DNA from 2 places in the Flexivirga oryzae genome. Region 2 is predicted to be linked to the other one. Evidence: predicted binding sites of a transcription regulator. Region 2 holds the regulator's gene; the other holds the start of a gene.
What was found. Region 2 encodes Rex, which represses fermentation and respiration genes when NADH is low (regulators of the CRP and FNR family bind a similar motif). Its sites were predicted from a motif close to CTTGTGAANNNNTTCACAAG; they were not measured.

Region 1: a site for Rex is predicted at 2,142-2,161, ahead of benA (benzoate 1,2-dioxygenase large subunit). Genes of this name have one in related genera too.

The regions. Positions count from the first base shown of each region.
Region 1 covers NZ_JACHVQ010000001.1:2,089,961-2,094,169, forward strand. The annotation lists gene benC (benzoate 1,2-dioxygenase electron transfer component BenC) at 1-113, opposite strand, end outside; gene benB (benzoate 1,2-dioxygenase small subunit) at 124-654, opposite strand; gene benA (benzoate 1,2-dioxygenase large subunit) at 658-2,028, opposite strand; gene FHU39_RS09795 (LysR substrate-binding domain-containing protein) at 2,256-3,173, shown strand; gene FHU39_RS09800 (enolase C-terminal domain-like protein) at 3,170-4,209, shown strand, end outside.
Region 2 covers NZ_JACHVQ010000002.1:302,297-306,505, reverse strand. The annotation lists gene FHU39_RS25000 (lysophospholipid acyltransferase family protein) at 1-942, shown strand, start outside; gene FHU39_RS14430 (glutaredoxin family protein) at 945-1,208, shown strand; gene FHU39_RS14425 (redox-sensing transcriptional repressor Rex) at 1,621-2,292, shown strand; gene FHU39_RS14420 (glutamyl-tRNA reductase) at 2,289-3,587, shown strand; gene hemC (hydroxymethylbilane synthase) at 3,584-4,209, shown strand, end outside.

The DNA of each region.
Region 1 (4,209 bases), on a different contig from region 2:
GACGCGTCGGCGACGGTCTGGTCGGGCCGACAGGTGATGAAGCGGGTCACGCCGTCCTCGAAGGACAGCGCCACCTGGTGGCTCGGCGGTGCGGTGGTGTCGGTGACAGACATGGCAGCTCGCTCAGATGTGGTAGATGTCGACGACGTGGTGGATGTAGTCGTTCTTCAGGACCACGGTCTTGCGGCGGATCAGCGGTTGCTCCGCGGAGAAGTCGATCGTGTAGAAGGACGTCCCGTAGTAGGGGTCGATCGTCTTGTAGCGGAAGTACATCGTGTGCCAGTTGAAGCGCACGTCGACGATGTCACCGCGGCGCTCGATCACCTCGACGTTGCTGATGTTGTGGCTGGTGCGCGGTTCGGGCAGCGAGGTCGCCGAGGACCGCTCGGTGCGGATCCGGAAGACCCGGTCCTCCAGTCCGCCCTTGTTGCCGTAGTAGATCAGCGAGATGTCGGTCTGCGGGTCCTCGGTCAACAGGTCGTCGTCGCCCCATGCGGGCATCCAGTAGACGACGTCGTCCGCGTAGCAGCCGAGCCACTTCTCGAACTGTCGGTCGTCCAGGTAGCGCGCCTCGCGGTAGAGGAACTGCTCGATGATGTTCTGGGTGATCAGTGCCGAACCAGTCGCGTTCGCAGTCGTTTCCACGGTGCTCATTGCTCAGGCCTCCTTCGTCTGCGATGTCGTCGCTGCTTCCTCGGCAGCGACCGCGGCGCGCATCGTCTCCAGCCAGTAGCCGTGCTGGATCGGATAGAGGCCCTCGTCCTCGTTCTTCGCACCCGCGGAGACGACGCCGTCCATGCCGAGCGACTTGGCGACCTCGTCCGGCCCGGTGATCCAGTGCTGCGCCCCGCGGCTCATGTCGTTCCACGGCGCGGCGGTCGCCCGGAAGGTGAGCTGGCAGGAGCGGAACTCCTCCAGGTCGTCCGGGGTCGCCATACCGGAGGCGTTGAAGAAGTCCTCGTACTGCCGGATGCGCCAGGCGCGTGACTCGGCGCTCTCCCCCTTCGGCGCGATGCAGTAGATCGTGACCTCGGTCTTGTCCGGCGCGATGGGCCTGAAATACCTTATCTGCGTGGAGAACTGGTCCATCAGGTAGACATTCGGGTAGAGGCACAGGTTGCGTGACCCGGTGACCATGAACTGGCCCTTGGCGTCGCCGAACTTCTCCTTCAGTTCGTCCATCTTGTCCCACAGCGGCCGGTCCTGCGGGTTACCCGCCCAGGTCCACAGGCACAGGTGACCGTTCGGATAGGACCAGTAGCCGCCACCGGACTTGCCCCATTGGCCGGCGTCCAGGGTCTTGGTGGTGTTCTTCGACTCACCGGTGTTGCGTCGCGAGGTCGTGGCCGCGTAGTTCCAGTGCGTGGCGGTGACGTGATAGCCGTCGGCGCCGTTCTCGGCCTGCACCTTCCAGTTGCCGTCGTAGGTGTAGGTCGAGGAGCCGCGCAACACCTCGAGCCCGTCCGGGGACTGGTCGACGAGCATGTCGATCACCTTCGTCGCGTCGCCCAGGTGCTCGGCGAGACTGCTGACGTCCGGGTTGAGACTGCCGAAGAGGAAACCCCGGTAGGAGTCGAACCGCGCGACCTTCGTCAGGTCGTGGGAACCCCCGGTGTTGAAGCAATCCGGGTATCCCGCGTCATCGGGGTCCTTCACCTTCAGCAGCGTGCCGTCGTTGCGGAACGTCCAGCCGTGGAAGGGACAGGTCAGGGTGGGCCGGTTGTCGGTCTTGCGTCGGCACAGCATCGCGCCGCGGTGCGCACACGCGTTGATGAGGCAGTTCAGCCGGCCGTCCTTGGACCGGGTGATCACGATCGGCTGCCGACCGATGTATGTCGTGAAGTAGTCACCCGGATCGGCGATCTGACTCTCGTGGGCGAGGTAGATCCAGTTCCCCTCGAAGATGTGCTTCATCTCCAGCTCGAAGATCTCCTCATCGGTGAAGATCCGGCGGTTGGCCCGGAAGGTGCCGGTGTCCGGGTCGTCGATGACTGCGTTGTCCAACTTGCCGCTCAGTCGTTCCAGCATCTCGGTCACGTCGGTCCTCCAGGTGTCTCAGTTCGGTGCCGTTTCAGCACTTCACCACACCGTGGCGGACGTCACACCAGGCAAATACCTAGTGCTGGATCGGTACCGGATTACATGTGTACGCGTTATCAATCACCCAGAACTTAGTCATTGTGTTGCCTGAATCTCGCGACTAGCGTGGCTGGTGAACATGACCCGCATCACACGCTGACAGGAGGCCGGACCCGATGGATCTGCGGCAGTTGCGCTACTTCGACGCAGTCGCCGACCTGTGCCATTTCGGGCAGGCGGCCGAGCGTCTGCACCTCGCCCAGCCGGCCCTGTCCCAGGCGATCCGGCGCCTCGAATCCGACCTGGGTGTGCAGCTGTTCACCCGGACCACACGCAGCGTCGAGCTGACCGACGCCGGAGCCTTCTTCCATCAGGAGGTCCGTCGCATCCTCGGTGACCTCGACGCATCGGTGACCGGCGCACGCAACATCGCCACCGGGCACAGCGGCCTGCTCCGGCTGGGCTTCACCGGCACGAGCGCGTACACCCAGATGTCACGACTGACCCGGCTGATCCGCGCGGTGCATCCTGCGGTTGCCCTGGAGGTGCAGACCGACCTGCTCACCCCCACTCAGGTGGAGCTCCTGCTGGACGGTCGACTCGACCTCGGTGTGCTCCGGTCACCGGTGCTCGAGGACGGGATCGAGACCCGGCACATCCTCGACGAGCCGCTCATCCTGGCCCTCCCGGCCGACCACCGCCTCGCGCAGGAGTCCGGGCTGGAGATAGCCGATCTCGCGCCGGAGGAGTTCGTGGCGTATGCCGACACCCGGTCGGTCGTCTACGAGGCGATGGTCACCAGCTGCCGCCGTGCCGGGTTCACCCCCACCATCACCCAGCGCGCGGTCAGCACCGCCGCCTCACTCGCCCTGGTCGGCGCCGGTCTCGGGGTCACCCTGGCGCCTGAGTCGGTCCGCAGCATGCAGCTGCAGGGGGTCGTCTTCCGTGACGTGCAAGGGGCCGACGGCATCGACCTCTCACTCGCGTGGCGCACCGACGAGCCGTCCCCGCTGGTTTCGTCCGTGCTGGACACCCTGGACTCCCACGACTTCTACGCTGTCCCCGCCACTGCTTCGATTCAGGAGAAGGCGTGAAAATCACTGCTATTGAAGCGATCCCATTCGCGATCCCCTACAACAAGGCGCTGCGGTTCGCCAGCGGCGAGGTGCACGCAGCCGAGCACGTGCTCGTCCGAGTGCACACCGACGACGGCGTCGTCGGTGTGGCCGAGGCGCCGCCGCGCCCGTTCACCTACGGCGAGACCCAGGCCGGCATCGTCACCATCATCGAGACGATCTTCGCCCCCCAGCTGATCGGCCTCACGCTGCTGGAGCGGGAGGTGGCACGCGGCCGGCTCGCGCGCACCATCGGCAACCCCACGGCGAAGGCCGCGATCGACATGGCGATGTGGGACGCACTCGGCAAGACCCTGGGCCTGCCGGTGACCGAGCTGCTCGGCGGGTTCACCGACCGCATGCGGGTCAGCCACATGCTGGGTTTCGACGAGGCGGTCGCGATGGTCGCGGAAGCCGAGAAGATGGTCGACACCTACGGCATACGCACCTTCAAGGTGAAGGTCGGCCGCCGCCCGGTGGAACTCGACACGGCGGTGGTCCGCGCCCTGCGCGAACGGTTCGGCGACGGCGTTGAGCTGTATGTCGACGGCAATCGCGGATGGACCGCCTCGGAGTCGTTGCGCGCGATGCGCTCGATGGCCGACCTCGACCTGCTCTTCGCCGAGGAACTCAATCCGGCCGACGACGTGCTCGGCCGACGATGGCTCGTCGGGAAGGTCGACGTGCCGTTCATCGCCGACGAGTCCGTACCCACTGCCGCCGATGTCACCCGGGAGGTCCTCGGCGGCTCGGCGACCGCGATCTCCATCAAGACCGCTCGCACCGGCTTCACCGACAGCCGTCGTATCCACCACCTTGCCGAGGGTCTGGGTCTCGAGGTCGTCATCGGCAACCAGATCGACGGTCAGGTCGGCACCGCCTGCGCGGTGGCGTTCGGGTCGGCATACGAGCTCACCTCCAAGAGGGCCGGCGAGCTGTCCAACTTCCTGGACATGAGCGACGACCTGCTGACCGAACCGCTGCAGATCAACGGCGGTCAACTCGTCACCTCACC
Region 2 (4,209 bases):
AACACCGCAACACCCGCGCTGCGGCCGGGCGACTTCGAGGGCCTGGTCAACCTGCTGATCGAGGCGCTGCGCAAGGCGGGTTCGATGGTCGGCATCGAGGGCGAGGACCTCGAGCAGCGGATCGCCGCGGCGCTGGCGTTCGTGCGTCGCCGGCTGACCGGCGACTACGAGATCGACGACTTCGGGTTCGACCCCGAGTTCACCGAGAAGGTCTGGCTGCCGATCCTGCGCCCGCTCTACAAGCGCTGGTTCCGTGTCGAGGTGCGTGGCGTCGAGAACATCCCGGACGACGGGCCGGCGCTGGTCGTGGCCAACCACTCCGGCACGCTGCCGGTCGACGGGCTGATGACCCAGGTCGCCATTCACGACGAACACCCCAGGCACCGGCACGTGCGCATGCTCGGTGCCGACCTGGTCTTCGAGTCGCCGCTGATCGGTGAGTTCAGCCGCAAGGCGGGCACCACGTTGGCATCCAACCCGGACATCGAGCGGCTGTTCGCCCAGCGTGAGCTGGTCGCCGTCTTCCCCGAGGGGTTCAAGGGCGTCGGCAAGCCGTTCGCCGAGCGTTACAAGCTGCAGCGTTTCGGGCGCGGCGGGTTCGTCGCGGCTGCGCTGCGCGCCGAGGTCCCGATCATCCCGTGCTCGATCGTCGGCGCGGAGGAGATCTTCCCGATGATCGGCAACCTCAAGGGCCTGGCCCGGTTGCTCGGCTTCCCCTACTTCCCGATCACCCCGCTGTTCCCGCTGTTCGGGCTGGCCGGGCTGATCCCGTTGCCCAGCAAGTGGATCATCGAGTTCGGCGAGCCGATCGCGACGGACTCCTACGGTGCGGCCGCCGCCGACGACCCGATGCTGGTCTTCGACCTCACCGACCAGGTCCGCGAAACGATCCAGCAGTCGCTCTATTCGCTGTTGCTGCAACGTCGTTCGGTCTTCTTCTAGGTATGACGACCCCGCGCATCACCCTCATCGGCAAGCCCGACTGCCACCTGTGCGACCAGGCGCGTGCGGTGATCGAGCGGGTCTGCGCGGACACCGGGGAGAGCTTCACCGAGCGCAACATCCTGGAGGAGCCCGAGCTGCTCGCGACATACGCCGAACAGATCCCGGTGACCCTGGTCGACGGCAAGCAGCACGACTACTGGCGGGTCGACGAGCAGCGGCTGCGCAAGGCGCTCGCCCGGCGCGGGATCTTCGGCAAACGCTGACCCCACCATGCCGACAGGCTCAGCAACGCACCGAGGGGCCCAGAAAACCGCCCATGCACGGCCTCGGAGTCGCGAATTTACGTGTCCTGTCGGTCGTTTGTGAGCCTCTCGGCGAAATGGGTGCGGGGGACCTGCGGGACGGGCGGCGCGAACGGCTACTCGACGGTAGATGACGACCGGGTGCGGTCCGGCGCCGCGGCTGCCCGAACACGGCCGAAATCGTTGTGCCGTGCGGAGTTCCGCTATCACGAGCGGCTCTCGCGGCACGACCCGACCCCCGCCTAGCACTTTTGCCGGGAATTTGCGACTTTGTGCCCGCGTTCACAAAGACCTAGAGTCAGGGGGTCATTGATCCTCTGTGGCCGGCGTTTGGTATACGCCTGCCCGAGACGCATGAGGAGTCGAAGCGCCAGTGAGCACCGCATCGGCCGCCCGTCGGGAGATTCCCGAAGCCACCGTGGCTCGGCTACCGCTCTACCTGCGTGCTCTGGCGGCCCTGGACTCCCGGGGCGTCGAGGTCGTCTCCTCCGAAGAACTCGCCGAGGCGGCCGGCGTCCGCTCCGCGGGACTGCGCAAGGACCTCTCCCACCTCGGATCGTATGGCGTGCGCGGTGTCGGCTACGACGTCGAGCGCCTCTCGGAGGAGATCTCCCGCGAACTCGGCCTGCACCACGACTGGTCCGTCGCGATCATCGGGATGGGCAACCTGGGTCACGCGCTCGCGGCCTACGGCGGCTTCGCGACCCGCGGCTTCAGCGTCCGCTGGCTGGTCGACGAGGACCCGGCGATCATCGGCACCGAGATCGCCGGACTGCAGGTGATCGACTTCGCCGAGCTGGCCCAGCAGGCGCCCGAGAGCATCATCGCGGTGCTGGCGACCCCGCCGCACGCCGCGCAACAGGCCGCCGACCAGGCGATCGCACTCGGTGTCCGATCCATCCTCAACTTCGCGCCGTGCATGATCACCGTCCCGCCCGGGGTCGAGGTCCGCAAGGTCGACCTGGCCACCGAGCTGCAGATCCTCGCCTTCCACGAACAGCGTGGCCGGGACGACGAGTTCGGCAAGTGGGGTGACGCTCGATGAGCCTGATCGTGATCGGTATGTCGCACCGCACCAGCGGCGTCGAACTCCTCGAGCAGGTGGCCCTCAGCGCCGACCGGATCGACGACTTCGAGGTCGCCCTCGAGCGCAACGAGCACGTCAACGCCACGGTCGTGGTGTCCACCTGCAACCGGGTCGAGATCTACGCCGACGTGGAGACGTTCCACGGTGCGGTCACCGGCATCACCGAATCCCTTGCCGTCGCAACCGGACTGGCCGTGCCGCAGCTGCGCGAGCACCTCTACGTCCACTTCGAGGACCGTGCGGTCGCACACGCCTTCCAGGTCGCGTCGGGTCTCGACTCCGTCGCCGTCGGAGAGGCGCAGATCCTCGGCCAGTTGCGGGACGCCCTGCGCGCCGCCCAGGAGGGCGACCACCTCGACCCGTCCCTGTCCGCGCTCATGCAGCACGCACTGCGGGTCGGCAAGCGGGTGCACACCGAGACCGACATCGACTCGGTCAGCCGGTCCCTCGTCGAGCGCTCCCTCGACCTCGCGCAGTCCACCCTCGGCGAGCTCAGTGCGCAACGCGCCCTCGTCGTCGGGGCGGGCGCGATGAGCGGGCTGGCCGCGCACACCCTGGCGCGTGCGGGGGTCGGCAACCTCACGATCATCAACCGCACCCCCGCCAAGGCCGCCCGGCTCGCGGAGGCGACCGGCGGTGTCGCGGGGGACTGGACGCAGCTGACCGCCGCCGTCGCGGAGGCCGACCTGGTGATCTCCTGCACCGGCGCCGTCGGCCACGTCCTCGACCTGGACAACGTCGACACATCCGAGAAGGCCACCCTGCTGGTCGATCTCGCCCTGCCGCGGGACATCGACCCGGCACTCGCCGACCTGCCCGGCATCACCCTCATCTCGCTGGAGGACCTCAACGCCTCCGTCACGGACGACGCCGAGAAGACCCAACTGGCCGCCGCGCACGACCTGGTCAGCGCGGAGGTCGCCGAATTCCTCGTCGCGCGCCGTGCCGCAGCCGTCGCACCCGCGGTTGCCGAGCTGCGCGCCCGCGCCGCCGACGTCGTCGCCGCCGAACTGACCCGACTCGCCCAGCGGGTCGAGCTGTCCGAGCACGACGAGGCACAGGTCCAGATGACCGTGCACCGCGTGGTCGAGAAGATCCTGCACACGCCGACCGTCCGCATCAAGCAGCTCGCGGGGGAGGAGCAGGGCGGCCAGGACTACGCCGCGCTGCTGCGGACCCTCTTCGACCTGAACCCGCACGAGTCGCGCGTCTCCCAGATTCCCCACGGCGAAGCCGCTGGAGGTGGCCGATGAGGATTCGTGTCGGCAGCCGCCGCAGCAAGCTGGCGTTGACGCAGACCGGCCTGATCGCCGACCGGCTGCGTGCGCTCGGCCACGAGGTCAAGATCGTGGAGATCGTCACCGAAGGGGACACCAACCGCGCCTCGCTGAGCCAGCTCGGCGGCACCGGGGTCTTCGCCACCGCGATCCGGAACGCCCTGCGCGACAACCGGATAGACCTCACCGTGCACTCGCTCAAGGACCTACCGACCGCACCGGCCGGTGGTCTGACGATTGCCGCCATACCGCCGCGCGAGGACGCACGTGACGTCCTGGTCGCGCGTGACGGCCTCACCCTGGGCGAGTTGCCGCAGGGCGCGGTCGTCGGCACCGGCTCGCCGCGCCGCGTCGCGCAGCTGGCGGCCCTCGGTCTCGGGCTGACCTTCCGCGACATCCGCGGCAACGTCGACTCACGCATCGGCCTGGTGCGCAGCGGCGAGGTCGACGCGGTGGTGCTGGCCCGCGCCGGCCTGGCGCGGCTCGGCCGCCTCGACGAGGTCACCGAGGCCATCGACCCCCTGCAGATGCTGCCGGCACCCGGCCAGGGCGCCCTCGCCCTCGAAATCCGCGCGGACGACGCCGCGTTGCACGACGT